Regions from separate parts of the Kitasatospora sp. MY 5-36 genome, predicted to be linked through region 3. Evidence: riboswitches for the same ligand, from Rfam matches in the RefSeq annotation. Region 3 holds a riboswitch; each other region holds the start of a gene.
The links. A riboswitch is a leader RNA that binds a small molecule or an ion and turns the genes downstream of it on or off. The one in region 3 is predicted to bind S-adenosylmethionine.
Positions count from the first base shown of each region.

Region 1: it holds a riboswitch for S-adenosylmethionine, as region 3 does, so the genes downstream of both, thrC (threonine synthase) here and AE652_RS14835 (aminotransferase class V-fold PLP-dependent enzyme) in region 3, are expected to answer to the same signal.
Region 2: it holds a riboswitch for S-adenosylmethionine, as region 3 does, so the genes downstream of both, AE652_RS30180 (IclR family transcriptional regulator) here and AE652_RS14835 (aminotransferase class V-fold PLP-dependent enzyme) in region 3, are expected to answer to the same signal.

Region 1 is NZ_LFVW01000235.1:3,495-15,228, forward strand. It holds gene AE652_RS17195 (ATP-binding domain-containing protein) at 1-1,462, shown strand, start outside; gene AE652_RS17200 (copper homeostasis protein CutC) at 1,528-2,214, opposite strand; gene AE652_RS17205 (hypothetical protein) at 2,302-3,276, opposite strand; gene AE652_RS17210 (PadR family transcriptional regulator) at 3,273-3,656, opposite strand; gene AE652_RS17215 (hypothetical protein) at 3,735-4,445, shown strand; gene AE652_RS46425 (hypothetical protein) at 4,452-4,625, opposite strand; gene AE652_RS17220 (hypothetical protein) at 4,689-5,045, opposite strand; gene groL (chaperonin GroEL) at 5,205-6,827, opposite strand; gene AE652_RS17230 (cold-shock protein) at 7,175-7,378, opposite strand; gene AE652_RS17235 (MoaD/ThiS family protein) at 7,917-8,195, opposite strand; gene thrC (threonine synthase) at 8,231-9,511, opposite strand; SAM riboswitch class I at 9,528-9,664, opposite strand; gene AE652_RS17245 (glucosyl-3-phosphoglycerate synthase) at 9,776-10,813, shown strand; gene AE652_RS17250 (trehalose-6-phosphate synthase) at 10,859-11,734, shown strand, end outside.
Region 2 is NZ_LFVW01000564.1:758-7,435, reverse strand. It holds partial or broken gene AE652_RS30190 (AfsR/SARP family transcriptional regulator) at 1-634, opposite strand, end outside; gene AE652_RS30185 (hypothetical protein) at 965-2,098, shown strand; SAM riboswitch class I at 2,184-2,325, shown strand; gene AE652_RS30180 (IclR family transcriptional regulator) at 2,528-3,241, shown strand; gene AE652_RS30175 (threonine/serine exporter family protein) at 3,424-4,677, opposite strand; gene AE652_RS30170 (NADP-dependent oxidoreductase) at 4,781-5,761, opposite strand; gene AE652_RS30165 (GlxA family transcriptional regulator) at 5,841-6,678, shown strand, end outside.
Region 3 is NZ_LFVW01000201.1:5,434-17,167, forward strand. It holds gene AE652_RS14815 (NYN domain-containing protein) at 1-160, opposite strand, end outside; gene AE652_RS14820 (hypothetical protein) at 299-562, opposite strand; gene AE652_RS14825 (rhomboid family intramembrane serine protease) at 764-1,546, shown strand; gene AE652_RS14830 (Lrp/AsnC family transcriptional regulator) at 1,588-1,869, shown strand; gene AE652_RS14835 (aminotransferase class V-fold PLP-dependent enzyme) at 1,873-3,255, opposite strand; SAM riboswitch class IV at 3,307-3,425, opposite strand; gene trpD (anthranilate phosphoribosyltransferase) at 3,534-4,610, opposite strand; gene AE652_RS14845 (hypothetical protein) at 4,726-5,151, opposite strand; gene AE652_RS14850 (heme-copper oxidase subunit III) at 5,548-6,168, shown strand; gene AE652_RS14855 (c-type cytochrome) at 6,356-7,165, shown strand; gene AE652_RS14860 (ubiquinol-cytochrome c reductase iron-sulfur subunit) at 7,174-8,226, shown strand; partial or broken gene AE652_RS14865 (cytochrome bc complex cytochrome b subunit) at 8,223-9,898, shown strand; gene AE652_RS14870 (GntR family transcriptional regulator) at 10,002-10,373, shown strand; gene AE652_RS14875 (Ig-like domain-containing protein) at 10,403-11,659, opposite strand.

The DNA.
Region 1 (11,734 bases), on a different contig from region 3:
GACCGCCGTCGGCCTGCACCGCGTCGCGTACCTGCTGTACGCGCACCGCGAGCGCCTGGCCCGGACCGGCACCCTGGTGATCGGGCCGAACAACGCCTTCCTCTCCTACATCGAGCAGGTGCTCCCGGCCCTCGGCGAGCTGGAGGTCGCGCAGGCCACCGTGCAGCAGCTGGTCGGGCACGTCGAGGTGAGGGGCGAGGACGACCCGGAGGCGGCCCGGCTGAAGGGCGACGCCCGGATGGCCGAGGTGCTGCGCCGGGCGGTGCGGTCGGGCATCGCGCTGCCCACCGAGCCCTGCGTGGTGGTCCGCGGCTCCCGCCGCTGGCGCGTACCGGTGTACGAACTGGTCGAGATCATCGAGGAGTTGAAGGGCCGCGAGACCCGCTACGGCGCGGCCAGGGACGCCCTGCCGCAGCGCATCGCACACGCCGTACTGCTGAAGATGGAGCAGGGCGGCGAGGCCCCGGACGACCGGGTGCAGGACGCGGTGGCCCGCAACAGCGCCGTCAAGGCGGTGGTCAAGGAGTGCTGGCCGGCCGTCGACCCGGCGAAGCTGGTCCTGCGGCTGCTCTCCGAGCCGGAGTTCCTGGCCGCCTGCGCCGAGGGCGTGCTGACGCCCGAGGAGCAGCGGGCGGTGCTGTGGCCCAAGCCCGGCCGCTCGGTGAAGACCGCCCGCTGGACGGCGGCCGACGCCGTCCTGGTCGACGAGGCCACCGACCTGGTGCAGCGCACCCCCTCGCTCGGGCACGTGGTGCTGGACGAGGCCCAGGACCTCTCCCCGATGCAGTACCGCGCGGTCGGCCGCCGCTGCACCACCGGATCGGCGACCGTCCTCGGCGACCTCGCCCAGGGCACCACCCCGTGGGCGACGGCGAGTTGGCCGGAGGCGCTGCGCCACCTGGGCAAGCCGCAGGCGCACATCGAGGAGCTGACCAAGGGCTTCCGGGTGCCGGAGGAGGTCATCGCGTACGCCTCCCGGCTGCTCCCGGCGATCGCCCCCGGCCTGGCCCCGGCCTCCTCGGTCCGTGAGGCGCCCGGTTCGCTGACGATCCGCCGGATCGCGGACGGCGCCGCGGAGGGCGACACGGACGGGAACGGCGACGCGACCGGCACGGAGGCGGTCCTGGCCGCCTGCCGGGAGGCGCTGGAGCACGAGGGCTCGACCGGCCTGATCGCCGCCGACGCCCGCGTCCCGCGGCTCGCCGAGGCACTGACCGCGGCCGGCCTGCCGTACCTCTCCCCCGGCGACGAGACCAGCGCGGAGGCCCGGCTCACCCTCGTCCCGGCCTCGCTGGCCAAGGGTCTGGAGTACGACTACGTGGTGCTGGACGAGCCGGCCGCGGTGGTCGCCGGGGAGCCGGACGAGCGGACCGGCCTGCGGCGGCTGTACGTGGCGCTGACCCGTGCCGTCTCCGGGCTGACGGTGCTGCACCGCGAGCCGCTGCCGGAGCAGCTGCGGTAGTGCGCGGAAGGGCCGGTCCGCGGACCGGCCCTTCCGTACGAACGCCCGCACCGGCGCACCCGCGCTCAGGCGTCGATCAGCGCCCGCCACTCGGCGACCTTGGCCGCGTCCACCGGCGTCCGCCAGCCGTCGACCCGCACCGCGCCGCCGACGTGGAAGGCGTCGAAGCCCTCCGCCCGCAGCTCCTTCAGGTGCTCGGCCCGCAGGCCGCCGCCGATCAGGATCCGCTGCCGGTACCCGGGCTCGCCGGCCCGGGCCAGCTCGGCCGACAGCACCTCGCGCCCGGCGTCCACCCCGGCGGCCGCGCCGGAGGTGAGGAAGGTGTCCAGGCCGGGCAGCCCGCCGACGGCGGCCCGCAGGGCGGCCCGGTCGGCGCTGTGGTCGATCGCCCGGTGGAAGGTCCAGCGGCAGCCGGCGATCGCCTCGGCGACGGCCGTGGTGGCGGCCAGGTCGACGGCGCCGTCGGCGTCGAGGAAGCCGAGCACGAACTCCTCGGCCCCCTCGGCGCGCAGCGCGGCGGCCCGGGCGCACAGCCCGTCCACGTCGCCGGGGGCGAAGCCGTCCCGGATCCGCAGCATGACCCGCAGCGGGATGCCGACGGCGGCCCGGATCCGGCCGAAGTCCTCGACGGACGGGGTGAGCCCGTCGGCGGCCATGTCGGTGACCAGTTCGAGCCGGTCGGCGCCGCCCGACTCGGCGGCCTGGGCGTCCTGGGGCGTCAGCGCGATGACTTCGAAAATTGGTCTAGACATATTCGACAGCCTGCCACATCGGCCCGCCCCCGGAAACTCCCAGGGGGCCGTTCCGGTCACGCCGGAACGGCCCCCCGAACCTCCCGGTCACGCCGGGCCGTGGACCGCCCCGATCGCACCGGACGCCCCGGCCGCCTCCGACCGGCCGAACCGGCGCACCGCCACCGCCACCAGCACCAGCGCGGCCACCGACGGCCCCACCGCCGGCAGCAGCTGCGAGACCCCGCCGGACCCGCGCCAGATGTTGAACAGGCAGCCCGGCCCGGCCAGCACCAGCGCCGCCACCCCCGCCGCCGTCGGCGCCACCCGCCCGCGCAGCCCGGCGAAGGTCAGCAGCAGCGGGACGACCAGCATCACCACGAACCACACCAGGTCCAGCGGGAAGGTCGTGTCGTCCCAGCTCTGGGCCGCCTCCAGCAGCCCGCCCACGGCCCCCGAGGCCAGCACCAGGCCGGCCGTACGCAGGCCCGGCCGGGGCAGCAGGTCCGTCGGCGCCGCCGCCAGCAGCAGCGCGGCCAGCACCAGCGGCAGCGTGGCCATCGCGATGTAGCCGCTCCACCACAGGTCGAAGGAGGAGGACCAGACGGCGTCCGCCAGGTTGTAGAGCCCCACCGCCCCCAGGACCAGCGCGCTGCCCCGCACCGCCGTCCACCGCCCCAGCAGCCCCGCCACCAGGAGCAGCACGGCGGCCACCGGCGGGCAGAACGACGAGAAGTAGGCGCCGTACGAGTCGTCCCAGGAGAGCAGGTTGGCGATCCGGTGCGCGGTGGTCAGCCAGGCCACCAGCGTGGCGCCGGCCACCGCCCCGGCGAGCATCGGCGCGACCACCGCCAGCAGCCGCCCGGCCGCCGTGGCGCCGGTCAGCCCGAGCCGCACCCGCAGCCCGTACACCGCCAGGCCGAGGACCTCCCGGGCGACCGCCGGCCGGCCGCCCGCCGCCGTCGTGTCGGCGAACACCTCGGCCAGCTCCTCGCCCCGCTCGCGGCGGTACGGCTCCGGGTAGAGCTGGAGCGCGGCCCGCAGCACCGCCGAGGGCCCCGCGCCGATCACCGGTGTGGTCATGAGAGGCCTCCCCCCGTCGCGGGCCGCCCCTGCGACCCGGTCTTGCCCGGCAGCATCGACCGGATCCTGGTCAGCCGGCGCTCGGCCTCGGTGGCGACCGCCCGCAGCCGCTCCGCCTCGGCGGCCAGCGCCTCGCGGCCGGCGGCGGTCAGCGCGTAGCTGCGCCGGGCGCGGCCGTCCACCACCTCCTCGGCGGCGACCTCGATCAGGCCCTGGCCCAGCAGCCGGTCGAGCGCCCCGTAGAGCGTGCCGGTGCGCATCTTGACCCGGCCGTCGGAGATCGCGGCGATCTCCTGGATGAGCGCGTAGCCGTGCCGCGGGGCGTCGGCCAGCGCGGTGAGCAGCAGCAGCGTGGGCTCCTGCATGGAGCGTTCTGTCATACGACTACATATATCGTCAACCTACCTATAGGTCCAGCGCCCACTCCCCCGGGTCCGGCACCCGGCCGGGCCGCCACAATGGTCGCCATGCCGACCACCGAGGACGCCCCGCCCGCCGGGGAACCGCTCGCCGACGCGCCCGCCGAGGGCCCGCTCGCCGACCCGCCCACCGACGACCTGCTCACCGCCTGGACCGCCCTGCTGCACCGCTGCGGGGCCGCCGTCGACCCCGAGCCGTACGGCCGGGAGCTGCTGCGCCGCTGGTCGGAACCGCAGCGCCGCTACCACACCGCCGCGCACCTGCGCGCGGTGCTGGGCCTGGTCGACGAGCTGGCCGGGCACGCCGCCGACCCGGAGGCCGTCCGCCTCGCGGCCTGGTTCCACGACGCCGTCTACCGCCCCGACCGCACCGAGAACGAGGAGCGCAGCGCCGCCCTGGCCGTCCGCGCGCTGACCGCCGCCGGGCTGCCCGCCGAGCGGGTCGCCGAGGTCGAGCGCCTCGTGCTGCTCACCGTCGGCCACGACCCCGCCCCCGGCGACCGCGACGGCGAGGTGCTCTGCGACGCGGACCTCGCCGTCCTCGGCGGCTCCCCCGCGGCGTACGCGGCGTACGCGGCCGCGGTCCGCGAGGAGTACGGCTTCGTCCCCGCGCCGGACTTCGCGGCCGGCCGGGCCGCCGTCCTGCGCCACCTGCTCGCCCTGCCGGACCTCTACCGCACCCCGGCCGCCCGCGAGCGCTTCACCGCGGCCGCCCGCGCCAACCTGACCGCGGAGCTCGGCACCCTCTGAGGCCCGTCAGCCCCACCGCCCGCGCACCCGGTCCGCGGCGGCCACTCCCCCCGTCACGGCCAGGACCCGCCCGGCCACGGCCCACCACGCGTCGTGGCCGGCCCCCGCCGCCTCCAGCACGGCCCACCACAGCCCGAGCCCGCAGCACCCGCCCGCCACACCCCACACCCAGCGCCCCATGCGCGCACCGTACCCACCCGCGCACCACCCCCGGAAGGCACCCCCGGCCCCGAGCCGGCCGGGCTAGGCGAGCTTCCCCACCGGCGCCACCACCGCGCCCTGCTTGCCGCACACCCAGTGCGGCTCCGGCCCCAGCTCGGGCTCCACGCTCAGCGCGTGCGGGTCCCCGTCGGCCGCGCACCCGGTGCACAGCGGCCAGCGCCCGTACGCCTCCAGCAGCGCGTCCTGGACGTCCTGGGCGACCAGCCCGAGCACGTACTCGGTGCCGTCCGGCCACTGCTCCAGCCACCAGCGGCGGTGCGTCACGGCCTGCTCCACCAGCGAGACGACGGCGGCGTCCGCCACGTCCCGCGCGGTGAGGTCGGCCAGGATCAGTGCCCGCGCGTTGTGCAGGGCGGTCTCGATGTCGTCGGAAGCCATCCGTCCATTCTCCGTCCACCGGCCCGAACGCCGAAACGCCGGACGTCCGAACGCCCGGGCCCCGGAGCTTCCGGACGCCGAAACGCCGTGTGGGCGGCCCCCCGAAGGGAGCCGCCCACACGGACGAGGAACCAGCCGATCCGATCGAAGCGATCAGGATCAGAAGTCCATGTCACCGCCCGGCATGCCGCCGCCGGCGGCCGCGGCGGCCTTCTCCGGCTTGTCGGCGATGACGGCCTCGGTGGTCAGGAACAGCGCCGCGATGGAGGCGGCGTTCTGCAGCGCGGAGCGGGTCACCTTGGCCGGGTCGATGATGCCCTCGGCGATCAGGTCGACGTAGGTGTTGGTGGCCGCGTTCAGGCCGTGACCGGCGGGGAGGTTGCGCACCTTCTCCACCACGACGCCACCCTCCAGGCCGGCGTTGGTCGCGATCTGCTTGATCGGGGCCTCCAGCGCGACCTTGACGATGTTGGCACCGGTGGCCTCGTCGCCCTCCAGCTCCAGCTTGTCGAAGGCGACACCGGCCTGCAGCAGGGCGACGCCACCACCGGCGACGATGCCCTCCTCGACGGCGGCCTTGGCGTTGCGGACGGCGTCCTCGATGCGGTGCTTGCGCTCCTTGAGCTCCACCTCGGTGGCCGCGCCGGCCTTGATGACGGCCACGCCGCCGGCCAGCTTGGCGAGGCGCTCCTGGAGCTTCTCGCGGTCGTAGTCCGAGTCGCTGTTCTCGATCTCGGCACGGATCTGGTTCACGCGGCCCGCGACCTGCTCGCTGTCGCCGCCACCGTCGACGATGGTGGTCTCGTCCTTGGTGATGACCACCTTGCGGGCGGTGCCCAGCAGGTCGATGCCGGCGTTCTCCAGCTTGAGGCCGACCTCCTCGGAGATCACGGTGCCACCGGTGAGGATGGCGATGTCGCCGAGCATGGCCTTGCGGCGGTCACCGAAGCCCGGGGCCTTGACGGCGACGGACTTGAAGGTGCCACGGATCTTGTTCACGACCAGGGTCGACAGCGCCTCGCCCTCGACGTCCTCGGCGATGATGACCAGCGGCTTGCCGCTCTGCATGACCTTCTCCAGCAGCGGGAGCAGGTCCTTGACCGAGCCGATCTTGGAGTTGGCGATGAGGATGTACGGGTCCTCGAACGTCGCCTCCATCCGCTCCAGGTCGGTGGCGAAGTAGGCGGAGATGTAGCCCTTGTCGAAGCGCATGCCCTCGGTGAGCTCGAGCTCCAGACCGAAGGTGTTGCTCTCCTCGACGGTGATGACGCCTTCCTTGCCGACCTTGTCCATGGCCTCGGCGATGAGCTCGCCGATCTGGGTGTCAGCGGCGGAGATGGAGGCGGTGGAGGCGATCTGCTCCTTGGTCTCCACGTCCTTGGCCTGGGCCAGCAGCTGGTCGGAGACGGCCGCGACGGCCTTCTCGATGCCGCGCTTCAGGGCCATCGGGTTGGCGCCGGCGGCGACGTTGCGCAGACCCTCGCGAACCAGGGCCTGGGCGAGCACGGTGGCGGTGGTGGTGCCGTCACCCGCGACGTCGTCCGTCTTCTTGGCGACCTCCTTGACGAGCTCCGCACCGATCTTCTCGTACGGGTCCTCGAGCTCGATCTCCTTGGCGATGGAGACACCGTCGTTGGTGATCGTGGGGGCGCCCCACTTCTTCTCCAGCACGACGTTGCGGCCCTTGGGGCCGAGCGTGACCTTCACGGCGTCGGCGAGCTGGTTCATGCCACGCTCAAGGCCGCGGCGAGCTTCCTCATCAAAGGCGATGATCTTGGCCATCTGAAGTGGTCCTCCGGGACACGGTCGACTGCTCGGACCAAGGGGTGCCCGCGACGGACGGCCCTGGTGTGCGGGGGTCCATTCCCCTACCGCTCCCGGGGGCCTCACCGACCCGGTCCGCTGTCACTCTCACGCTGTGAGTGCTAACGCCAATGATTAGCACTCCGGGTGGTCGAGTGCAAGCCCAATCGACGATCCGCGAGCCGTCGCCGGAGCCCCGCCCGAGCCCCGGCGGAGCCGCGTCGGGGAACGCCGACGGGCCCGTACGACACGCGTCGCACGGGCCCGTCGAGAAGCGAGTGGTCACCAGCCGTAGGGCCGCGCCGAGCTCCTGGAGTCGGAAGGGGTCAGACCGCCGCGCGGACCATGTCCGCCTGCGGGCCCTTCTGTCCCTGGGAGATCTCGAACTCGACCCGCTGGCCCTCCTCGAGGGTGCGGTAGCCGTCCATCTGGATCGCGCTGTAGTGGACGAAGACGTCCGCACCACCGTCGACCGCGATGAAGCCGTAGCCCTTCTCCGCGTTGAACCACTTGACGGTGCCCTGAGCCATTCCGAACTCCCCTAGTGCTGTGCTGGCCCTTCACGTGCCCGCAGGTCGCGGGCCCGGGTTGGTTGAAGGCCGGCCCGGGGAACCCCCCCTGGGCGCAGCCGTGCACGCCGCAACCATCCGCGCGGAACGCCGGGCGGCCTCCGGTGAGCGGGTGATTGCGTCGACCGCCGCTGAATGTATCCGGATCGACGCCCTCTGCAACAGGGCCAACCGCCGGTAATTCCGCCAAGGCGTCAAGGGACAGGACGGATCGAATCGGAATAATCTCGGCATTCCACGCCGGACATAGCGGACGAATTACTCAAATGCCCGCGCGAATTCTGACATCTGCCTGACATGTTTCACGGTCCGCCCCCGGCGGCCGGACGCCCCCGGGCCGAGCACTGCGGGGGCCGAAAGGGAAACCCTGTTCCCAGCCGAGCCACACTCTACTCCGACTCGACCCGGAAATATTCCCGCCGGAATGCGAGCGGTCGCCCGCGCATACGGAGAACGGATTTCCGTACGCGCGGGCGACCGCGGGTTCTGCTTTGTCGGCTCAGCAGCCGCCGGCCACCGCCGGGATGATCGAGACGCTGGCGCCGTCCTTGATCTCGGTCGCCAGACCCTCGGCGAAGCGCACGTCGTCGTCGTTCACGTAGACGTTCACGAAGCGGCGCAGCTTGCCCGTGTCGTCCAGGATGCGGGCCGCGATGCCCGCGTGGTTCTTCTCCAGGTCGGCGACGACCTCGGCCAGGGTGGCACCCTCGGCGGTCACCTCGGCGGCGCCGTCGGTGTAGGTGCGCAGGATGGTGGGGATGCGGACGGTGGCGCTCATGACTCTCCTAGCGGGGGCGGGGCCTATCGGGTGGTTCAGGCGGACACGAGGCCGGCGGCGCGGAACGAGTCCAGCGTCGGGCGGATGACGGCGGTCATCCCGGAATCGGAGACGGCGTCCAGGGTCTTCAGCCCGTCGCCGGTGTTGATCGCGACGGTCTCCTTGGCCGGGTCCAGCTGCCCGGTCTCGACCAGCTTCTCCAGACCGCCGACGGTCACCCCGCCCGCGGTCTCGGCGAAGATCCCCTCGGTCCGCGCCAGCAGCCGGATCGCCGCCACGACCTCGGCGTCCGTGACGTCCTCCACGGCGCCACCGGTACGGCGGGCGATGTCCAGCACGTACGGGCCGTCGGCCGGGTTGCCGATCGCCAGCGACTTGGCGATGGTGTCCGGCTTCACCGGCTTGATCACGTCCCGGCCGGCCTTGAACGCGGCCGACACCGGCGAGCAGCCCTCCGCCTGGGCGCCGAAGACCTTGTACGGCCGGTCCTCGACCAGGCCGAGCCTGATCAGCTCCTGGAGCCCCTTGTCGATCTTCGTCAGCTGCGAGCCCGAGGCGATCGGGATCACGATCTGCTCCGGCAGCCGCCAGCCGAGCTGCTCGCAGATCTCGTACGCCAGCGTCTTGGAGCCCTCGCCGTAGTACGGCCGCAGGTTCACGTTGACGAAGCCCCAGCCCTCGCCGGCCGGGTCGCCGATCAGCTCCGAGCAGAAGCGGTTCACGTCGTCGTAGTTGCCCTCGATGCCGACCAGCTCGCCGCCGTACACCCCGGCCATGACGACCTTGCCCTGCTCCAGGTCGTGCGGGATGAACACGCAGGACCGGAACCCGGCCCGGGCCGCCGCCGCACCCACCGCGCCGGCCAGGTTGCCGGTGGAGGAGCAGGACAGCGTGGTGTAGCCGAACGCCCGGGCCGCCTCGATCGCGCACGCGACCACCCGGTCCTTGAACGAGTGCGTCGGGTTCCCGGAGTCGTCCTTGACGTGCAGCTGGGCGGTGAAACCGAGCTCCCGGCCCAGGTTGTCCGCCTTCACCAGCGGGGTCCACCCCGGGTTCAGGTTCGGCTTGGACGCCACGTCGGCCGGCACCGGCAGCAGCGGCGCGTACCGCCAGATGGAGGCCGGACCGGCCTCGATCCGCTTGCGCAGCTCCTCGGCGCCCTCGCTGCCGAACTCGTAGGCGATCTCCAGCGGGCCGAAGCACTCCAGGCACGCGAAGCTGGGGCCGAGCGGGAAGCGGGTGCCGCACTCGCGACAGGACAGCGCGGCGGCCGGGCCGAGGTCGACGGAAACGGGTGCGGCAGTGTCGATAGCCATGATGGCGAGGCCTCTCTCCTCATCTTCCCCGTGGCGCGGTCGCGACACGGGACGGAATTGGCACCTGTCCCGCCGGGGCCTGTCGACAGACAGCCGCGCGAGAAGGTTGCCGGGACGTCAACGGGCCGTTCCCTCAGTCCCTCTGGATGAGCTTGTGAAATTGTGGTGGTGCTCAACGGAGACCCCGGCGTGCAAAGGTCCGACCGCTGTACGAAGACTGTATCCGAAGGCGTCAAACCTGAACGGGACCGTCCGCCAAGCGAGATGACCCGGCCCACCGACCTCGCCGAGGAGATCTCCGTGCCCGCCGAACCGACTCCCGCGCTCCTCCCGCAGGCGGCGTCCTGGCTGCGCCGCCGCTCCTGGAGCGCGGCCGACCGGCCGGTCCGTACCCTGCTCGACGCCAAGGAGCGCACCGGTCGCACGGTCAGCGTGGTCCTCCCCGCCCTGGACGAGGAGGCCACCGTCGGCGACATCGTCCGCACCATCCGCCGCGAGCTGATGGAACGCCTCCCGCTCGTCGACGAACTCGTCGTCGTCGACTCCGGCTCCACCGACGCCACCGCCGCCGTCGCCGCCGAGGCCGGCGCCCGGGTCGAGCACCGCGACGCCGTCCTGCCCCGGCTGCCCGCCGTCCCCGGCAAGGGCGAGGTGCTCTGGCGCTCACTGCTGGTCACCCACGGCGACGTCGTCTGCTTCGTCGACGCCGACCTGCGCGAGTTCGACCCGGCCTTCGTCTCCGGCATCGTCGGCCCGCTGCTCACCGACGAGTCCATCCAGCTGGTCAAGGCCATGTACGACCGCCCGCTGGAGTCGGAGGGCGCCGTCCTGCCAGCCGGCGGCGGCCGGGTCACCGAACTCGTCGCCCGCCCCCTACTCAACCTCCACTGGCCGGAACTCGCCGGTTTCGTCCAGCCGCTCGGCGGCGAGTACGCGGCCCGCCGCTCACTGCTCGAACGGCTGCCCTTCCCCACCGGCTACGGCGTCGAACTCGGCCTGCTGGTCGACGCCCTGGAGCTGGCCGGCCTGGACGCCCTCGCCCAGGTGGACGTCGGCGTCCGGCACCACCGCCACCAGGACGGCCAGGCCCTCGGCCGGATGGCCGCCACCATCTACCGGACCGCCCTGGAACGCCTCGACCGCACCCACCGCCTCAAGGCCTCCGCCGACCTCGTCCACCCCCCCCTCACCCAGTTCACCCGCGACCCGGAAACCCGCGCCTTCACCGCCCACACCCACCCGGTGACCGCCCTCGAACGCCCCCCGATCCACACCCTCCCCGAGTACGCCGCCCGCCATTAGAGCCGCACGGGTTTGCCACGCCGACCCCACGGCAACATGCCAACCATGGGCGATCTCACGACCAACCGTTCGAGCGTGACCGGCACCGCCCCCGTCCTGGTGGCGTCCAACCGGGGACCGGTGTCCTTCAGCACCGCCGACGACGGCACGCTGACCCTGCGCCGCGGCGGCGGCGGCCTGGTCTCCGGCCTCTCCGCCATCGACGACCCGAACGCCGTCTGGGTCTGCGCCGCCCTCGACGACTCCGACCGCAGGGCCGCCGCCGAGGCACCACACGGCCGCCTCGACCTGGCCGGCCACGAGGTCGGCGGCCAGGCCGTACGGATGCTGGACATCGACCCGCTGACCTTCGCCCGCGCCTACAACGGCGTCGCCAACTCCACCCTCTGGTTCGTCCACCACCTGCTCTACGCGACCCCCACCGCCCCCTCCTTCGACGCCGCCTTCCGCACCGAGTGGGCCGCCTACCGGGCCTACAACGAGGCCTTCGCCGAAGCCCTCGCCGCCGAGGCCGCCCCGAACGCCGCCGTCCTCGTCCAGGACTACCACCTCTCCCTGGTCCCGGCCCTGCTCCGCGAAGCCCGCCCCGACCTGCGGATCGGCCACTTCTCGCACACCCCCTGGGCCCCGCCCGAGTACTACCGGATGCTGCCCGACGACGTCGCCCGGGCCGTCCTCACCGGCATCCTCGGCGCCGACCGGGCCGGCTTCCTGACCCAGCGCTGGGCCCGCGCCTTCGCCGCCTGCTGCGAGGACCTCCTCGGCGCGACCGTCGACCACGACGCGCTCACCGTCACCGTCGACGGCCGCACCACGCGCCTCGGCGTCCACGCCCTCGGCGCCGACGCCGACTTCCTGCGCGAGCGCGCCCACCGCCCCGACGTCGACGAACGCCTCGCCGCCCTCCGCGCGGCCGTCGGC
Region 2 (6,678 bases), on a different contig from region 3:
GCCCGGCCTGGTACAGCGCCCGCATCAGCAGCCCGTACGCCCGCTCGTGTAGCGGGTGCTCGGTGGTCAGCGAGGTCAGCTCCGGGATGCACCGGGAGTAGCGCCCCAGCGCCAGGTCCAGGGCGATCCGCTCCTCCAGCAGGGTCAGCCGCAGCTCCTGGAGCCGCTGGCGCTGCCGCTGCGCGAACGGTCCGGGGATGCCGGCCAGCGGCTCGCCCTGCCACAGCTCCAGGGCCTGGTTCAGCAGGTCGCGCGCCTGCTGCGGCTCCCCGGCGGCCGCCGTGCGCTCGGCCTGCGCCGCCAGCTCCTCCGCCTGCGCCGCGTCCACCGCGTGCTTGGGCAGCACCAGCCGGTAGCCGTCCCCGACCGAGGTCAGCACGGTCGGCGCGTCCGGCGCCTCGCCGTGCAGGACCTTGCGCCACCGCCAGGCGTAGGTGCGCACCGTCGTCATCGCGGTGCCCGGCGGCTCCTCGCCCCACAGGGCGTCGATCAGGTCGGTGGCGCTCGCGCCGTGGCCGGGCCGGAGCAGCAGCACCGCCAGCATCGCCTGCTGCTGGGGGCTGCCCACCTTCAGTACGGTCGCGCCGCGCTGCGCCCGCATCAAGCCCAGCACCGAGAACCGGAAATCATCCATTCCTGCACCTGCCCGCTTCATGTGCTCGCCCCCGCCCGCACGTGCCACCCCCGAATTGGTGAGTCCCTATCAACCCACGGGACCTGGCGGGATGTCGAGAGATCGTCGACCCGGTGGTGATCCGGTGTTGATCGGCCGTCGCCACAATCGGTGATGTGGCGCCCGCAGTCGGCCCGGCCCCTCACCGCCGGACCCGCCACGTCCCCGGTCGCCCGGCCGCCGACCGGCGACCCCCACGGCTCTCGGAGGCGGACGCCCATGAACACGGACCGGAACAGCGACCTGAGCACCGGCCGGAAAGCGGATCCGAACGCGGAACCGAGTACGGCGTTGAGCACGGACCTGAGCACCGACCGGGCCACGGACCGGCAGGGCGGACTGGACACCGACCTGCTCCACCGCCTGCTCGACGTCGACCCGGCCTGCGGACCCGTCGAACTGCTCCACCGCGCCCGGGGCGAGCGCCACCTCCCGTACCTGGTGCTCGCCGCGCTCGCCCGGGAGGACGTCCGGATGGGCGCGCACGCCCGGGACGAGCTGCGGCGCGCCCGCGACCGGGTCGAGTGTTACGCCCGGGTCGCCCGCGACCTCGCCGACGCCACCGGGGTCCGCCCCATCCGCGACCTGCCGCTGGCTGGCTACTACCCGCCCGACCTGCCCCGGCCGCTGGCCGAGCTCAGCCTCGTCAGCCCCACCGAGGCCTCGCTCTGGCAGGCCGTCAACCGGCTGGTCACCGACCACCCGGTGGAGTCCGTGGAGGTCACCCTGCTCGGCGAGCGCCCCCGGCACACCGCCGTCACCCTGCGCTGGCCGGCCGGGGACCCGCTGCTCGACCCGTGGTACCAGGTGCGGGTCGCGACCGCCGCGCTCCCCGGCGACCTCGCCACCGTCCCGGTCCGCCCCTACCTGGCCGCCGACGACCACGTCGAATGCCTGATCGCCCTCGCCGAGGAAGGGCTCGGGCGCACCTTCCTCGCGGGCGACGTGATCGACGTGGCCCGGCTCGCCGGGCAGCCCTTCGAGCCCGTCGAGACCGCCGCGGTGGTCGCCGCCTACCGGCTCGCCCCGGAGGCCGCCGCCCTCCTCGACCTCGCCGCCGAGCACGTGCCGCTCGGCGCCCTGCGGGACGTGCGCACCGTCCTGGAGGCCGAGGTCGCCCCCGAACTCCGCCGCCGGACCTCTGCCGGCACCCCGCCGTGCCACGGCACCTCGCCGCGCCACGGCACGCTGCTGCGCCGCACCGTCATCCGGCACCAGTGGGACGAGGCGCTGCTGCTCCCGGCCGGCGACGCCACCCTGCTGCTCACCCCGGTCGCCGACTACCTGCTCGGCCCCGAGGGCACCCGGCCGACGGACCGCGAGCGCACCGCCGCCCTCGCCGCCCTGCACGCCTGGGACGCGACCCTGCCCGGCAGCCCGGACGGGGCCCCGTGCACCGGCCTGTCGGGGCCGCGCCACCGCTGAGCCGGCCCCGCGGGGCGTGGCCGAGGGCGGGTCGAGGGCGGGGGGACTTGCCGACCCGCCCCGGATGTCTTGTATCGTTCCTGGCGAATCATCCAGAGGGGTGGAGGGACCGGCCCTACGAAGCCCCGGCAACTCCCCGTTCGACCCGGCGTCCGAAGTACGCGCCGTGTTGGCGGGGGCAGTGCCAACTCCGGCCTGTCGCCACTGTGGCGCGGGAAAGATGAGGAGACACGGTGCTCTCTGTGCTGTCCTTCGCCCGGGCGCTTCCCGCCCCGGTCCTTTCGCGTACCCGTCTCGTGCCCGGCGCAGGCAATCGGCCGACTTCTCCGGCCTGTCCTCGCTGACCACACCCCCCGGCTCCCCGCCAGGAGCCGCCGTGAGCAGCGCGGACCCGCTGCTCCCGGGCCTTGAGACTGGAGTACCCATCCCATGGAGAACACGAGCGGCGTCGGCGTGCTCGACAAGGTCACCTCGATCCTCGGCACCCTGGAGGCCGGGCCCGCCACCCTGGGCGGCCTCGTCGCGGCCACCGGCATGGCGCGGCCCACCGCCCACCGGCTGGCCGTCGCACTCGAACACCACCGCCTGGTCAGCCGGGACGTCCAGGGCCGGTTCATGCTCGGCCCCCGCCTCGGCGAGCTCTCGGCGGCCGCTGGCGAGGACCGGCTGCTGGCCGCGGCCGGCTCGGTCCTCGCCCAGCTGCGGGACGCCACCGGCGAGAGCGCCCAGCTCTACCGGCGGCAGGGCGAGGTCCGGATCTGCGTGGCCGCCGCCGAGCGGCTCACCGGCCTGCGCGACACCGTTCCGGTGGGGGTCACCCTTCCCATGAAGGTCGGCTCCGCCGCCCAGATCCTGCTCGCCTGGGAGGAGCCCGAGCGCCTCCACCGCGGCCTGCAGGGGGCCCGCTTCACCGCCACCGCGCTGAGCGGCGTGCGGCGCCGCGGCTGGGCCCAGTCGGTCGGCGAGCGCGAGGTCGGGGTCGCCTCCGTGGCCGCGCCCGTCCGCGGCCAGTCCAACCGGGTGGTGGCCGCCGTCACGGTCTCCGGGCCGATCGAACGGCTCAGCCGCCACCCCGGTGCCCAGCTCTCCCAGGCCGTCGTCGAGGCGGCCCACCGGCTCACCGAGGCCCTGCGCCAGCCCTGACGGGGGCTCCGAGGCTCTCGGATTCCGAGGTTCCGGGGTTCCCTGGTTACGGGTTCCGAACCTCGGGTTCCGAGACTCCGGGCTCCGGGGCGCACCTCCGCGCGCCCCGGGGCCCGGTTCCGGCCCGTACCGGTCCCGGTTCGGCTTGGCTCGGGCCCGGCTCAGGCCTGGTTCCGACCGGCTCAGGCCCGGTGCGGCAGGCCGGTGAGGCTGGGGCGGGGGATCCGGCTGATCACCGCGCCGATCAGTGTGCCGATCGACACCCCGAAGACCGCCGAGACGGCCGCCAGCAGCGACTGCGCCCCGTTCCCGACCTCGATCTGCGCGGTGTTCAGCAGACCGAAGGAGCCCGGCACGACGATCCAGAACGCCGGGAGGTAGAGCACCTGCCAGAGCGGACCGCCCGGCAGCCAGTGCACCAGGGTGGCCGCGACCGCGGCGGCCACGGCACCGGCCAGGCCGCCGATCGCCGCGCCGTGCACCGACCCCACCGCCACCTGGGCGGTGACGCTCACCGCGATCACCGCGACGATCCACGGGATGGCCGAGGGCGGGGTGTGGACGTTGACCACCACCCCGGCCACCGCGATCGCCAGCCCCAGCGCGATCACCCACCAGCTCGGCTTGGCCACCTGCACGTTGGCCAGCGCGGTGGACGGCATGCCGATCGCGGTCGCGGCCGCGGCCACCCCGGCGAGGAACAGCGTCAGCTGCACGGCGCCGGAGACCAGCCGGGCGGTGCCCGCGTTGGCCGCGCCGGCGGCGATCTCGGACAGCCCGGTGACCAGCAGCCCGCCCGGCAGCAGGATCGCCAGGGTGGCCACGATCGTCCGCAGCGGCCCGTCCAGCAGCGAGGCCCGCGCGAGCGCCAGGACCAGCAGCGCGACCAGGAAGCCGGCCGTGACGGGCAGCAGCGGCCGCAGGTGCGGCCGCCGCCGGGCGAGCACGGTCAGGCCCACCACGATCAGCGAGCCGAGCCCGGCGGCCAGCACGTTCGCCACCACCGGCTGCAGGAAGATGCAGACCCCGACCCCGACCGGCAGCGCCCCGAAGTCCGCCACCCACGCGGGCCAGCGGGCGGGCGCCCGCCGGATCCGGTCCAGCTCGGCGCGCGCCCGGGGTCCGTCGAGTCCGCCCGCCCGCAGCCGGTGCACCAGGTCGAGGACGTCGGCCGTCTGCTCGAACCGCAGGGTGCCGCCGAGCGGCTGGAACCTGGTGGCGCCGTCCGGGTCCAGGGCCACGAACAGCCCGTTGGTCAGCGCGGCGACCTGGACCTCAGGGGCGCCCAACGCCCGCCCCAGTCCGCGGAGTTCGTCCTCGACCTCATGGACGGGCAGGCCGCCGCCCAGCAGGGCTTCGCCCAGGTCGAGCAGGAGACGGCAGAGCGGGTCGGGCGGGGCGTCGGTGTCCCGGACCGATGGAGACTTGCTAGGCATGGCAGGTATCGTCCCACCCTGCCCGATTCGGTCTGAATCTGCCCCGGTCTGTTCGCTTCCCGAGCGCCTGCTGCTCCCGGGGCCGCCGGGGTCCGGGTGACCGCTACGGGCGGACGGTGAGGACCAGCTTGCCCGTGACCCGGCCGGTCTCGCCCTCGGCGTGGGCCTTCGCGGCCTCCGCGAGCGGGTAGGTGGCGGAGACGTGCGGGCGCAGCTGCCCGGCTTCGACGAGGGCGGCGATCGCGGCCATGCCCGCCCGGTCGTGCTCGACCAGCAGGGCCTTCGCCGTCACGCCCAGCTCGGCGGCGCGCTCGGCCACCTCGTCGATCCCCTGGGGCAGGATCGACACCAGGACGCCGCCGGGCCGGAGGGTCTCCAGGGAGCGCAGCCGGTCGTCGCCGCCGAGCGGGTCGAGGACCACGTCGATGTCGCGGGCCTCCGCCACGAAGTCGGCCGTGCGGTAGTCGATGACCTCGTCCGCGCCCAGGCCCCGGACGAAATCGTGCTTGGCGGCGGACGCCGTGCCGATGACGTACGCGCCGCGCGCCTTGGCGATCTGCACGGCGACGTGCCCGACGCCGCCGGCCGCCGCGTGCACCAGGACCCGCTGCCCCGGCCGCAGCCCCGCCGTGTCGACGAGCGCCTGCCAGGCGGTGAGCGCCACCAGCGGGAGCGCCCCGGCCTCGACGTGGCTCAGTACGGCGGGCTTGGGCACGAAGGCCCGGGTGGGGCCGACGACGTACTCGGCGTGCGCGCCGGCGCCGTACGGGTAGGGCAGCATGCCGAACACCTCGTCGCCCGGGGCGAAGAGCGAGACGCCGACGCCGACCGCCTCGACGGTGCCGGAGACGTCCCAGCCGAGCGTGAACGGGGGCTGCCCGAGGAAGTAGCCGCGGTCGCGGTGCTTCCAGTCGGTGGGGTTGACCCCGGCGGCGTGGACGGCGACGAGGACCTGGCCGACGCCGGGCACGGGCCGCTCGACCTCGGCCTCGTGGAGGACGTCCGGGGTGCCGAGGGTGGTCTGGGTGATGGCCCGCATCGTGTTCGTGCTCATGGAGTTCGTGCTCATGGAGTTCGTGGTCATGGATCCAGCCTGCGGCCGCGCCCCTGACCAGCGAAATGGCAAGATTGCCAAAGACCGATAGGATCGTGCCATGCCTGCGATGGAACCCTGTGGTCCTCTCGGTCCTGGTGGCCCCGGCGCCCGGCCGCCGCACCGCGTCGTCGTCCTCGCCCTCGACGGCGTCTACCCCTTCGAGCTGGGCATCCCCAACCGGGTCTTCCCCGGGGTGCCGGGCGCGTACGAGGTGGTGACGTGCGCGGCGACGGAGGACCGGACGGTCGCGACCAGCGCCGACTTCACCATCACCGTCGGGCACGGGCCCGAGGCCCTGGAGAGCGCCGACACCGTCGTCATCCCGCCGTACGCCCTGCACCGCGCCACCGCCGACCTGCCGGAGCCCGAGCGCGCGGCCCTCGCCCGGATCCGCCCCGGCACCCGCATCGTCTCCATCTGCACCGGCGCCTTCGCGCTGGCCGCCGCCGGCCTGCTCGACGGACGCCCCGCCACCACCCACTGGGCCCTGGCGCCGGCCTTCCGCCGGATGTACCCCCGGGTCGCCCTGGACGCCGACGTGCTCTTCGTCGACGACGGCGACATCCTCACCTCGGCGGGCGCCGCCTCCGGCCTCGACGTCTGCCTGCACCTGGTGCGCTCCGACCACGGCAGCGCCGTCGCCAACCAGGTCGCCCGCCAGTGCGTGGTGCCGCCCTGGCGCGAGGGCGGCCAGGCCCAGTACATCGAACAGCCGGTGCCCCCGGAAGGCGCCAACGGCACCGCCGCCACCCAGGCCTGGGCCCTCCAACACCTCGACCGCCCGCTCGCCCTCCGCGAGCTGGCCGCCCACGCCCGGATGAGCCCGCGCACCTTCGCCCGCCGCTTCCAGGACGAGACCGGCACCAGCCCGGGCCGCTGGCTGATCCAGCAACGCCTCCACCGCG
Region 3 (11,734 bases):
GGCGCACGCCCTCGGGCAGCGGCCGGTCGAGCTTCTCGACGGCGCGCTCCGCCGCGGACCCGGAGGCGCCGTCCGCCGTCCCGGCAGCCTCGGCCGGGGCCTCGGCCGCAGCGGGCTGAAGCCCCTGGGCTGCGCCGGGCTCCTTCGCTGCGTCCACCACGTCCTCGGCTCCGATCCTGGTCCAGCGGGGCACGGCCGCGGCCGCCCCCCGTCGGCACGCTCCGTGCGTCCTGTTCTGTATTGTCCCGTGCGGCGCGGGCGGGTGCGCCGCGCACCCACCCCGCCGCCGCGGCGGGGATCAGCCCTGGTCGGCGGGGGCCTGCGTCTCCTCGGCGCCCGGACGAGCCACCAGCTCGACCTGGTCCACCGCGTTGCACCAGCGGCAGCGCACCGACTCGACGGTCTCGCTCAGCACCTCGGTCTCCTCGACCTTGGACTCGCCGGCCAGGTCGAAGTGCAGGAACTCGGTCACCCGCGCGGTGCGGGTCACGTCGAAGCGGGTGAGGTTGCCGCACAGGGTGCAGCGCCAGCGCGTCTCGGCGGTCAGAGCGGGGACGGTCATCGGGGGTCCTCTCGGGTGGTCCCTGGGTGGGGCAGGCGCTCCCCCCGGAGCCCCGGCGTCGGCGGCGGGAGGCGGGAATGCCCGCCCCAAGCCTATTGCCTGGGGCAACCGTCGCGACCACCGGTTGCCTGAACACCCGGGCTAGTCCACCTGCCGTAAACCGCCGTGTCACCTGCGGCGCCCGGAGGGATGCTTGGCCGCATGGCGCTCGCGGTCCCCGACCACACCGCCGCCCGGGGCGGCCGCCCGGCGGCGACCGCCCCCGTGGTCAGCTACGCCCTGATCGCCCTCAACACCCTGGTCTTCCTGCTCGGCCCGGCCGCGGGGCTCAACCCGCTGTACGGCACGGGCCAGGCCCGGGTCTGCGCGGAGCAGCGGTACGAGCAGCGCTGGGGCGCCGTCCCGGCCGAGGTGCTGGCCGGACGGCCGCTGACCGCCGAACAGCTCGCCGAGGCCCCCGACCCGGTCCCCGGCTGCCCGGCCGCCCCGACCCCGGGCAAGCGCCCGGCGCTGTCCGTCCTCACCGGGCTCTTCCTGCACGCCGGCTGGCTGCACCTGCTCGGGAACCTGCTCTTCCTCCAGGTCTTCGGCCCCACCGTCGAACGGCGGCTGGGCCGGGCCCGGTACGCCGTCTTCTACCTGGCCGCCGGCAGCCTGACCACGTACGGCTTCGCGCTCGCCGAGGCGCACTCGCCGAACTCCACCCGGGTGCTCATCGGGGCCTCCGGGGCGATCGCCGCCGCCCTCGGGGCCTACCTGCGCCTCCACCCCCGGGCCCGGGTGACCACCCTCGTCCCGCTGCTGTTCTTCCTGCCGCTGCGCTTCCCGGCCTGGCTGGTGCTCGGCCTCTGGTTCGTCCTGCAGTGGTGGTCGGTGCACGCGGCCGGCCCCGGGGTGGCGTACCTGGTCCACGTGATCGGCTTCTCGGCCGGGTTCCTCTACGCCTGCACCGTGGTCCGCCACCCCCCGCGACGACCGGGCTGACGCCCGATACGCTGGCGGCACCCCACAAAGGAGCCCGAACTGTGATCACCGCCATCGTCCTGATCAAGACCAGTGTCGACCGCATCCCGGAGATCGCCGAATCCATCGCCGCCATCGACGGTGTGAGCGAGGTCTACTCGGTGACGGGGGGCTACAACCTGGTGGCGATGGTGCGGGTGCGCCGGCACGACGACCTGGCCGAGGTCATCCCGGGCCGGCTCAACAAGGTCCCGGGCGTGGCCCACACCGAGACCCAGATCGCCTTCCGCACCTACTCCCAGCACGACCTGGAGGCCGCTTTCGCCCTCGGCCTGGACGAGTAGCGGTCAGCCCTCGGCGCGCCGGCCCCGCTCGACCTGCACGGTGGCGACGCAGCGCCCGCCCTCGTTGCGGTAGTTCCACGCCGCGCCCTCCGTGACCAGCTCCCGGACGGCGGTCAGGAAGCGGTCGACGTGCTCGTCCGGCGTCCCGGCGCCGAAGCTCACCCGGATCGCGTTCAGGCTGCGCTCGCCCGGCAGCGACGGCTCGGGCGCACCACACTCGGACGGTGCCTCGTCCTCGTCGCCCAGCAGCGTGCGCACCAGCGGGTGGGCGCAGAACAGGCCGTCGCGCACCCCGATGCCGTACTCGGCGGACAGCGCGGCGGAGAAGTGCGAGCTGTTCCAGTCCCGGACGACGAAGGACAGCACGCCCACCCGGGCGGAGCCCTCGCCGAACAGGTTCAGCACCTTGACCTGCGGGATCTCGGCCAGCCCGGCCGTCAGCCGGGCGATCAGCTGCTGCTCGCGGGCCTCCAGCCCGTCGAAGCCGGCCTCGGTCAGCGCCCGGCAGGCCGAGGCGATCGCGTAGGCGCCGATGACGTTCGGCGAGCCGGCCTCGTGCCGGGCCGGGCCGGTGTGCCACTGCACGGCCACCGAGCCGTCGGCCTCCCGGGCCACCGTCCGGGTCGCCCCGCCGCCGGCCAGGTACGGCTCGGCCGCGTCCAGCCAGTCCGCCCGGCCGGCCAGCACCCCGGCGCCGAACGGCGCGTAGATCTTGTGGCCGGAGAAGGCGATCCAGTCGACGTCCAGCTCGCGCACCGAGACCCGGTGGTGCGGCGCCAGCTGGGCGGCGTCCAGCACCACCCGGGCGCCGTGCCGGTGCGCGGTCGCGGTCAGCTCGGCGACCGGCCACAGCTCGCCGGTCACGTTGGAGGCGCCGGTGACGCAGAGCAGCTTGGGGCCCTCGGGCGCCTCGGCGAGCGCGGCGTCCAGCGCGGCCACCGCCTCGGCCCGCGAGCGCGGCGCCCGCAGGTAGGTGACGTCCAGTCCGGCGTGCGCCCAGGGCAGCAGCGAGGCGTGGTGCTCGGTCTCGAAGGCGAACACCCGGGTGCCGGCCGGGACGGCGGAGGCCAGCAGGTTGAGAGAGTCGGTGGTGGCCCGGGTGAAGACCACCTGGTCGCCCTCGCGCAGGTCGAGGAACTCGCCGACGGTGCGGCGGCTCTGCTCGAACAGGTCGGTGGACAGCTGGGAGAGGTACCCGGCCCCGCGGTGGACGCTGCCGTAGTACGGCGCGTAGGCGGCGACGTCGTCCCACACCCGCTGGAGCGCCGGCGAGCTCGCCGCGTAGTCGAGCGCCGCGTAGCCGACCTTCTCACCGCTGGCGAGCGGGACCTGGACGTCGGCGCCGAGGACGGCGAGCGGGGTGCGGATTTCGGTGGCCAGAGACATGGGGATGCACTCCTTCTGGGGCAAGGGACCCCGGGAGTGCTAGTCGTCGGGCGTCCGCGCTTGTCGCACGGACGGCTTGCCGTGACGACCCGGTCCTCACCCAGGGCACCCCGCCACGGACGGAGGGTTGCCGGACAGCCAGCTGGGGCTTCGCGCTGTCACTCATGACCTGGCGAAGACTCTAGGCCGGGTCCACCGGGTGGTCAAACGGGCATCCAGCATCCGGACAGCACGGGAGCCCGCGCCGGCGTACCGGCACGGGCTCCCCAACTGCCGCCTCAGGCCCGGCTGGTGGCCTCCGACCAGCGCCGCAGCAGGTCCTGCGCGGCCCCGGAGTCGATCGCCTTCGCGGCCCGCTCCATGCCGGCCGCCAGCTGCTCGGTGAGCGGTGCGTCGCCCAGCTCCAGCGCGACCAGCGCCGCCGCCGTGTTCAGCAGGACGGCGTCCCGCACCGGCCCGTGCTCGCCGGCCAGCAGCCGCCGCGCGACCTCGGCGTTGTACGAGGCGTCCGCCCCGCGCAGCGCCTCGATGCCGACCAGCTCGATGCCCACGTCCCGCGGGTCGAAGGTGGACTCGGTGACGACCCCGTCGCGCACCAGCCAGACCTGTGAGGTCGTGGTGATGGTCAGCTCGTCCAGCCCGTCGTCGCCGCGGAAGACCAGCGCCGTGGCGCCCCGCCGGGCCAGCACCCCGGCGATCAGCCCGGACAGCCGGGTGTCGAAGCAGCCGATGGCGTGCGCGGTGACCTTGGCCGGGTTGGTCAGCGGGCCGAGGATGTTGAAGGCGGTCGGCACCCCGAGGTCGCGCCGCGCGGTGGCGGCGTGCCGCATCGAGGGGTGGAACTTCGCCGCGAAGCAGAAGGTCAGCCCGACCTCCTCGGCCACCTCGGCGACCCGCCGGGGGGAGAGGTCCAGCGCCACCCCGAGCTTCTCCAGCACGTCCGAGGAGCCGCTGGTCGAGGAGGCCGACCGGTTGCCGTGCTTGACCACCTTGGCGCCGGCGGCCGCCGCGACGATCGCCGACATGGTGGAGATGTTGACGGTCTTCGCCCGGTCCCCGCCGGTGCCGACGATGTCCACCGCCGGGCCGGGGATCTCCAGCGGCTCGGCGTGCGCGTACATCGCGTCGACCAGGCCGGCGATCTCCTCGACCGACTCGCCCTTGGCCCGCAGCGCGATCATGAACCCGGCCACCTGGACGGGGGACGCCTCGCCGCTCATGATCCGGTCCATCGCCCACGCGGTGGACGAGCGGTCGAGGTCCTCCCCCTGCAACAGTGCCGCCAGGAGGTCCGGCCAGGTGCGGACCACCTGCGCGGGGTCGCTACCGCCGTTCGCAGGGTTCACGTTCACCATGGCTGACTCCAGCTGTTGTCGGTTCCCCGCTCCGGGGACGTCCGTACGGATGGAGCCAGCCTATCGAGCGGAGCGCCCGCTTCTACCCCTGTCTTTCCTACTCCTGGCGCGGATTTCAGCGGACTGCCGGAGTCCGCTTCGCCAGCCGGTCCCGCAGCAGGGTGGCGACCGCCCCGGCCAGCGCCACCGGCTCCACCGGACGGGAGATCGCGGCGTCGGCCCGGCTCCAGGCGGCCAGCCAGGAGTCCTGCGGCCGGCCGATCAGCACCAGGACCGGCGGGCAGCCGTAGATCTCGTCCTTGAGCTGGCGCCCGAGGCCCAGCCCGCCGGCCGGGACGGCCTCGCCGTCCAGCACGCAGAGGTCCACTCCCCCCTTCTCCAGTGCCTTGAGCACCGCGGGGGTGGTCGCGCACTCCAGGTAGGACAGTTCCGGAAGGTCCTCGGCAGGGCGGCGGCCGAGCGCCGTCAGCACCTGCTCGCGGGTGTTGCGGTCGTCGCTGTAGACGAGGACGGTGAGCGTCTCATCGGTCGTGTACGCCATGGGCCCTGCTCCCTCAAGTGTGATCCGGACCACGTTCGCCTGATCCGGATGCTACTCCCGATCACCCTCCGCCGAGTCCCCCTCGCGCACGTTCCTCCTCAAGCCGCCGCGCCCCGGACTCACCCGCCTGGAGGACGGCCCGTCACCCGACCCCGCCCGGTCCACCCGTACGGCTCACCCGGACGCCCTCCCCCTTACCTCCCCCGGCTACTCCGACCGTGCACCGGCGCGCCGGGCAACGGGGTCCAGGCTCCTCCGAGGAACCATCAGAAAAGGGACACGCCGCTGCTCACCCCCCGTACGGACACCCCGTCGCCCCCCAAGCGGGCATACCGCACGCACCGGACACTCCGAGGGACACCCCCCGACGTGAAGACGGAATAAGGGACCGACATAATGTCCGTCGTGGCGACAGCAACAGCAGTAGAAACCGGGCACGCGCACGGATCGGTCAACCGGCCGAACATGGTCAGCGTCGGAACGATCGTCTGGCTCAGTTCCGAGTTGATGTTCTTCGCGGCCCTCTTCGCGATGTACTTCACGCTCCGCTCCGTCAAGGGGCCGGAGTTCTGGACCGAGAAGGCCCACGCCCTCAACGTGCCCTTCTCCTCGGTCAACACCACGATCCTGGTGCTCTCCTCGCTGACCTGTCAGCTCGGCGTGTTCGCCGCCGAGCGCGGAGACGTGAAGAAGCTCCGGGCGTGGTTCATCCTCACGTTCGCCATGGGCGCGGTCTTCATCGGCGGCCAGGTCTTCGAGTACACCGAGCTGGTCAAGAAGGACGGCCTGTCGCTGTCCTCCGACCCGTACGGCACGGTGTTCTACCTGACCACCGGCTTCCACGGGCTGCACGTGACGGGTGGTCTGATCGCCTTCCTGCTGGTCCTGGGACGGACGTACGCAGCCAAGCGCTTCACGCACGAGCAGGCCACCGCCGCGATCGTCGTGTCGTACTACTGGCACTTCGTCGACGTCGTGTGGATCGGCCTGTTCGCGACCATCTACCTGATCAAGTAACCAGCTGATCAGGTCGCTGGCCACCGGCTGCGGCCCCCGCCCTCACCGGCGACGGGCCGCTTCTGCCGGTGCCGACGCTCCCACCGACCGACCGCGCGCGCAGCCCTAGACAGGCAGCCTCGTGCCGGCCAGACCGGCCGCCGGGTGCACCCACCAGTCGACCAGATCCTGACACCGGGGTTATTCCGTGAAAAAGCTCTCCGCACGACGGCGCCACCCATTGGCGGCGCTGGTCGTCCTACTTCTCGCCCTGGCGGCAACCGGGGGGCTGTACGCCGCGTTCGCGCCCGCCGACAAGGCGCAGGCCGACGTCGCCGCGCAGTCGCTCGCGATCGATGAGGGCAAGAAGCTCTTCGCCGTGGGCTGCTCCTCCTGCCACGGCCTGAACGGCCAGGGCAGCAGTGACGGTCCGAGCCTGGTCGGCGTCGGCTCCGCCGCTGTCGACTTCCAGGTCGGCACCGGCCGCATGCCGGCCCAGCAGCCCGGCGCCCAGGTCCCGCGCAAGAAGAACATCTACTCGCAGGCGGAGATCGACCAGCTCGCCGCCTTCGTCGCCTCCCTCGGTCCCGGCCCGGTGACCCCGACGGAGGAGCAGTTCACCTCGACCAACCCCGAGGACGTCTCCAAGGGTGGCGAGCTGTTCCGCACCAACTGCGCCCAGTGCCACAACTTCGCCGGCCAGGGTGGTGCCCTGACCAAGGGCAAGTACGCCCCCTCGCTGGAGGGCGTGGACGCCAAGCACATCTACGAGGCCATGCAGACCGGCCCGCAGAACATGCCGTCGTTCCCGGACACCACCATGCCCGAGGAGCAGAAGAAGCAGATCGTGGCCTTCGTCCGCCACACCACCAACGATGAGCCCAACCCCGGCGGTCTCACCCTGGGCAGCCTCGGTCCGGTGACCGAGGGTCTGTTCGGCTGGATCTTCGGCCTCGGCACGCTCATCGCGGTCGCGATCTGGGTCGCCGCCCACACCACCAAGGCCAAGAAGTCATGAGCCACGACATGTCAGAAGAGAAGCTCCCGGAGCCGCACGGCTCCGCCGGCGAGGTGGCCGACCACGGCAGCCCGTTCGCCGACCCGGGCCTGCCGGCCCACGAGCCCCGTCGCACCGACATCGACGAGAAGGCCGCGTCGCGTGCCGAGCGCCAGGTCTCGCTGATGTTCGTGGTCTCGATGCTCGCCACCGTCGGGTTCATCGCCTCGTACGTGGCCATCGACCCGGACAAGATCGTCTACATCTTCCCGCTCGGTCACGTCAGCGCGCTGAACTTCGCGCTCGGCCTGACCCTGGGCGTCGCGCTGTTCATGATCGGCGCGGGTGCGGTCCACTGGGCCCGCACGCTGATGTCGGACGTCGAGCTGCCCGCCGAGCGTCACCCGATCGAGGCCTCCGACGAGGTCCGCAACGACGTCATCGAGCAGTTCAAGACCGGTGCCGCCGAGTCCGGCTTCGGCCGCCGCAAGATGATCCGCAACACCCTGATCGGCTCCATGGCGCTGGTCCCGCTCTCCGGCGTGGTCCTGCTCCGTGACCTTGGCCCGCTTCCCGAGAAGAAGCTCAAGGAGACCGGTTGGAAGGAGGCGACCGAGACCAAGCCGCTGCAGCTCATCAACATGAACACCATGCAGCCGATGAAGCCCGAGGACATCATCGTCGGCTCGCTCACGTTCGCCATGCCGGAGGGCCTGTCCACGCACAGCGAGGACTTCCAGCAGCGGATCGCCAAGGACGCCCTGATGCTGGTCCGCATCGCGCCCGAGGACATCAAGGACGACAAGTCCAAGGAGCTGGGTTTCGAGGGCATCCTCGCCTACTCCAAGATCTGCACCCACGTCGGCTGCCCGATCAGCCTGTACGAGCAGCAGACCCACCACGCGCTCTGCCCCTGCCACCAGTCGACCTTCGACCTGGCGGACGGCGCCCGCGTGATCTTCGGCCCGGCCGGCCACCCGCTGCCGCAGCTGAAGATCATCACTGACGAGAAGGGCAACCTGGTCGCCACCGGCGACTTCGCGGAGCCCGTCGGCCCGAGCTACTGGGAGCGTGCTCGATGAGTAGCGCGAGCAGCACCACGACCGGTGCCGCCAAGCCCTCCAGCACGCGTGAAAAGCCCGCCAACAAGTGGGAAGCCGCGGCTGACTGGACTGACGGCCGGCTGGGGATCTACTCCCTCGCCAAGGCCAACCTGAGGAAGATCTTCCCGGACCACTGGTCCTTCATGCTAGGTCCTTCATGCTGGGCGAGATCTGCCTCTACACGTTCGTCATCATCATCCTGACCGGTGTCTACCTGACGCTGTTCTTCAAGCCCTCGATGGCCGAGGTCGTCTACGACGGCTCGTACGTGCCGCTCAAGGGCATCCCGATGTCGGAGGCCTACGCCTCCACGGTGGACATCAGCTTCGAGGTCCGCGGCGGTCTGCTGATCCGGCAGATCCACCACTGGGCCGCCCTGGTCTTCGTGGCCGCGATGCTCGTCCACATGATGCGCGTGTTCTTCACCGGCGCGTTCCGCAAGCCGCGTGAGATCAACTGGGTCTTCGGCTTCCTGCTGCTGATCCTGGGCATGTTCGACGGCTTCTTCGGCTACTCCCTGCCGGACGACCTGCTGTCGGGCACCGGTATCCGCTTCATGGAAGGCGCGATCCTCGCCGTCCCGCTGATCGGCACCTACGTCCAGATGTTCCTGTTCGGGGGCGAGTTCCCCGGCCACGACATCGTGCCGCGGTTCTTCACCATCCACGTGCTGCTGATCCCGGGCATCATGCTCGGCCTGCTGGTGGCCCACCTGATCCTGGTCTTCTACCACAAGCACACCCAGTGGGCGGGCCCGGGCAAGACCGAGAAGAACGTCGTCGGCATGCCGCTGATGCCGGTCTACATGGCCAAGGCCGGTGGCTTCTTCTTCCTGGTGTTCGGCCTCATCGCCGTCATCTCGGCGATCGCCACGATCAACCCGATCTGGGCGTACGGCCCGTACCGTCCCGACCAGGTGTCCACGGACGCCCAGCCCGACTGGTACATGGGCTTCTCCGAGGGCCTGATCCGGATCATGCCCGGCTGGGAGATCAGCGTCTGGGGCGGCCACACCCTCAACCTGGGTGTCATGGTCCCGCTGGCGATCTTCCCGCTGGTCCTGGTCTCGATCGCGGCCTACCCGTTCATCGAGGGCTGGATCACCGGCGACAAGCGCGAGCACCACATCCTGGACCGCCCGCGCAACGCCCCGGTCCGCACCGCCCTGGGCGCCGCCTGGATCAGCCTCTACCTGATCCTGCTGATGGCCGGTGGCAACGACCTGTTCGCCACCCACCTGCACCTGTCGATCAACTCGGTCACCTACTTCGTCCGCGTCGGCTTCTTCGTCGTCCCGGTCGTCGTCTTCATCATCACCAAGCGCTGGTGCCTCGGCCTCCAGCGCCGTGACAGGGAGAAGGTGCTGCACGGCCGCGAGACGGGCGTCATCAAGCGCCTGCCGCACGGCGAGTTCGTCGAGGTGCACACCCAGCTGCCGCAGAAGGACCTGTACAAGCTCACCGCGCACGACCAGAACCAGCCGGTCGAGCTGCCGGCCCAGACGGACGAGAACGGCGTGGCCCGCAAGGCCGGCGTCGTCACCCGCACCCGGGCCAAGCTCTCCCGCGGCTTCTACGGCGAGGGCAGCCAGATCCCCAAGCCGACCGCCGAGGAGCACCACGAGATCACCAGCGGCCACGGCCACCACTGATCCCGTAGGCACCACCGCGTCACCCCGAGGGCCGCTGACCAGAGTTCTGGTCGGCGGCCCTCGGGCTTTCCCGTACCCGCCGCCCGCGTCCTCAGGAGCCCCCGTGCAGCTGTCCGTCGACCCCGCCTCGGCCACTCCCCCGTACGAGCAGATCCGCGCCCAGATCGCCGACCGGGCCCGCTCCGGCGAGCTGCCGACCGGGCTGCGGCTGCCCACCGTCCGCGCCCTGGCCGAGGAGCTGGGACTGGCGGCCGGCACCGTCGCCCGGGCCTACCGCGAGCTGGAGACGGACGGCGTGGTGGAGACCCACGGCCGGCGCGGCACGCTGATCGCCGCCACCGGGGACGCCGCGCACCGGCTGGCCGCCGAGGCCGCCGCCGAGTACGCCGCCCGGGCGAGCCGCCTGGGCGTCTCCCGCGCGGAGGCCCTGGCCGCCGTGGACACCGCCCTGCGGCTGGCCTACCCGCAGGGCTGAGCGCCCCCCGGAGGGGGCCTCAGGGGGTCTCAGAGCTCGGGGCGGACCATCCCGGCGGCGGGGGCCTGGGAGGCCGGTGCGGTGGTGCTGACGGGCTGTCCGGAGGCGCTGTGCTTGACCCAGTCCGTCCAGGCGATGTTCCAGTCCCCGAAGCCGTTGCCGAAGGGCTCCATCCGGCCGCCGCGGCTGTTCACCACCGTCACCAGGTCCCCCACCCGGGTGTGCTGGAAGAACCACTCGGCGTTGCCGGTGCTCATGCCGGTACAGCCGTGGCTGACGTTCTCGACGCCCTGCGAGCCGACCGACCAGGGCGCCGCGTGGACGTACTCGCCGCTCCAGGTCACCCGGGTGGCCCACAGCACGTCGAGGTCGTAGGACTCCGTGCTGCCCGGCGCTATCCCGATCGTCTCGCCGTTCATCCGGACCGACCGCTCCTGGCCGAGCACCACCTTGATGCCGTTGCGGGTGTCGAAGCCGGGCTTGCCGGTGGTGACCGGGATGGTCCGCAGCGCCTCTCCGTCACGCTTCAGGGTGAGCTCGTGGGCGGCCGCGTCGATCACCGACTCCACCCGCTCGCCGATCCGCAGCTTCAGCGAGCTGCGGTCACCGCCGTACAGGCCGTCGGCGATCCGGCTGCCGGTGCCGTCGAAGGCCAGTGAGACGGTCGTCCCGGCCGGCCAGTAGTCCTCCGGACGGAAGTGCAGGTTCTTGTCGTCCACCCAGTACCAGGCGCCGGTGACGGCGGGCTGGGAGCCGACGGTCAGGGCGCGCTCGACCTCCTGGCGGGCCTGGGGGTCCTTCACCGCCTCGGAGAGCTCCACGGTGAGCGGCTGGCCCACCCCGTAGACGCCGCTGCCGGAGGAGTCCGGGCCGAGTTTGGCGGTGAGCAGGCGTTCGGCGGCGAGGGTGCTGAAGCTCGCGGTGGTGTCGCCGCGGCCGCCCTTGCCGTCGTCGGCGGAGATCCGCACTGTGTACGCGGTGGCGGCCTTCAGCCGGCCGGTGGTCTGCCAGCTGCGCTGGTCCTCGGCGAGCTTCCCGGCGACCACCCGGCCGTCCGGGCCGACCACGGTGACGTCGGTGAGCCGGCTGTCCTGGACGGCCGTCACGGTGACCGGCTGGGAGGGGTCGGCCTTGGCGTCCGCCGAGAGGTGGACCAGCGGGGCCGCGTCGACCCGGTGCGGTCCGACCGGCTCCTCGTCCCGGGCCGTGCAGCCGGCCAGCGGGGCCAGCACGGCGAGGGCCAGCGAGATGCCGCCGAGAGCTGCGATTCCGCGCCTGTCGGCCATGGCCGCCTCCGAAGGTTTCGCACGATTGATCAGATCGTAGGAACGCCCCCGGTGAAGCGACATCCGAGGGACATC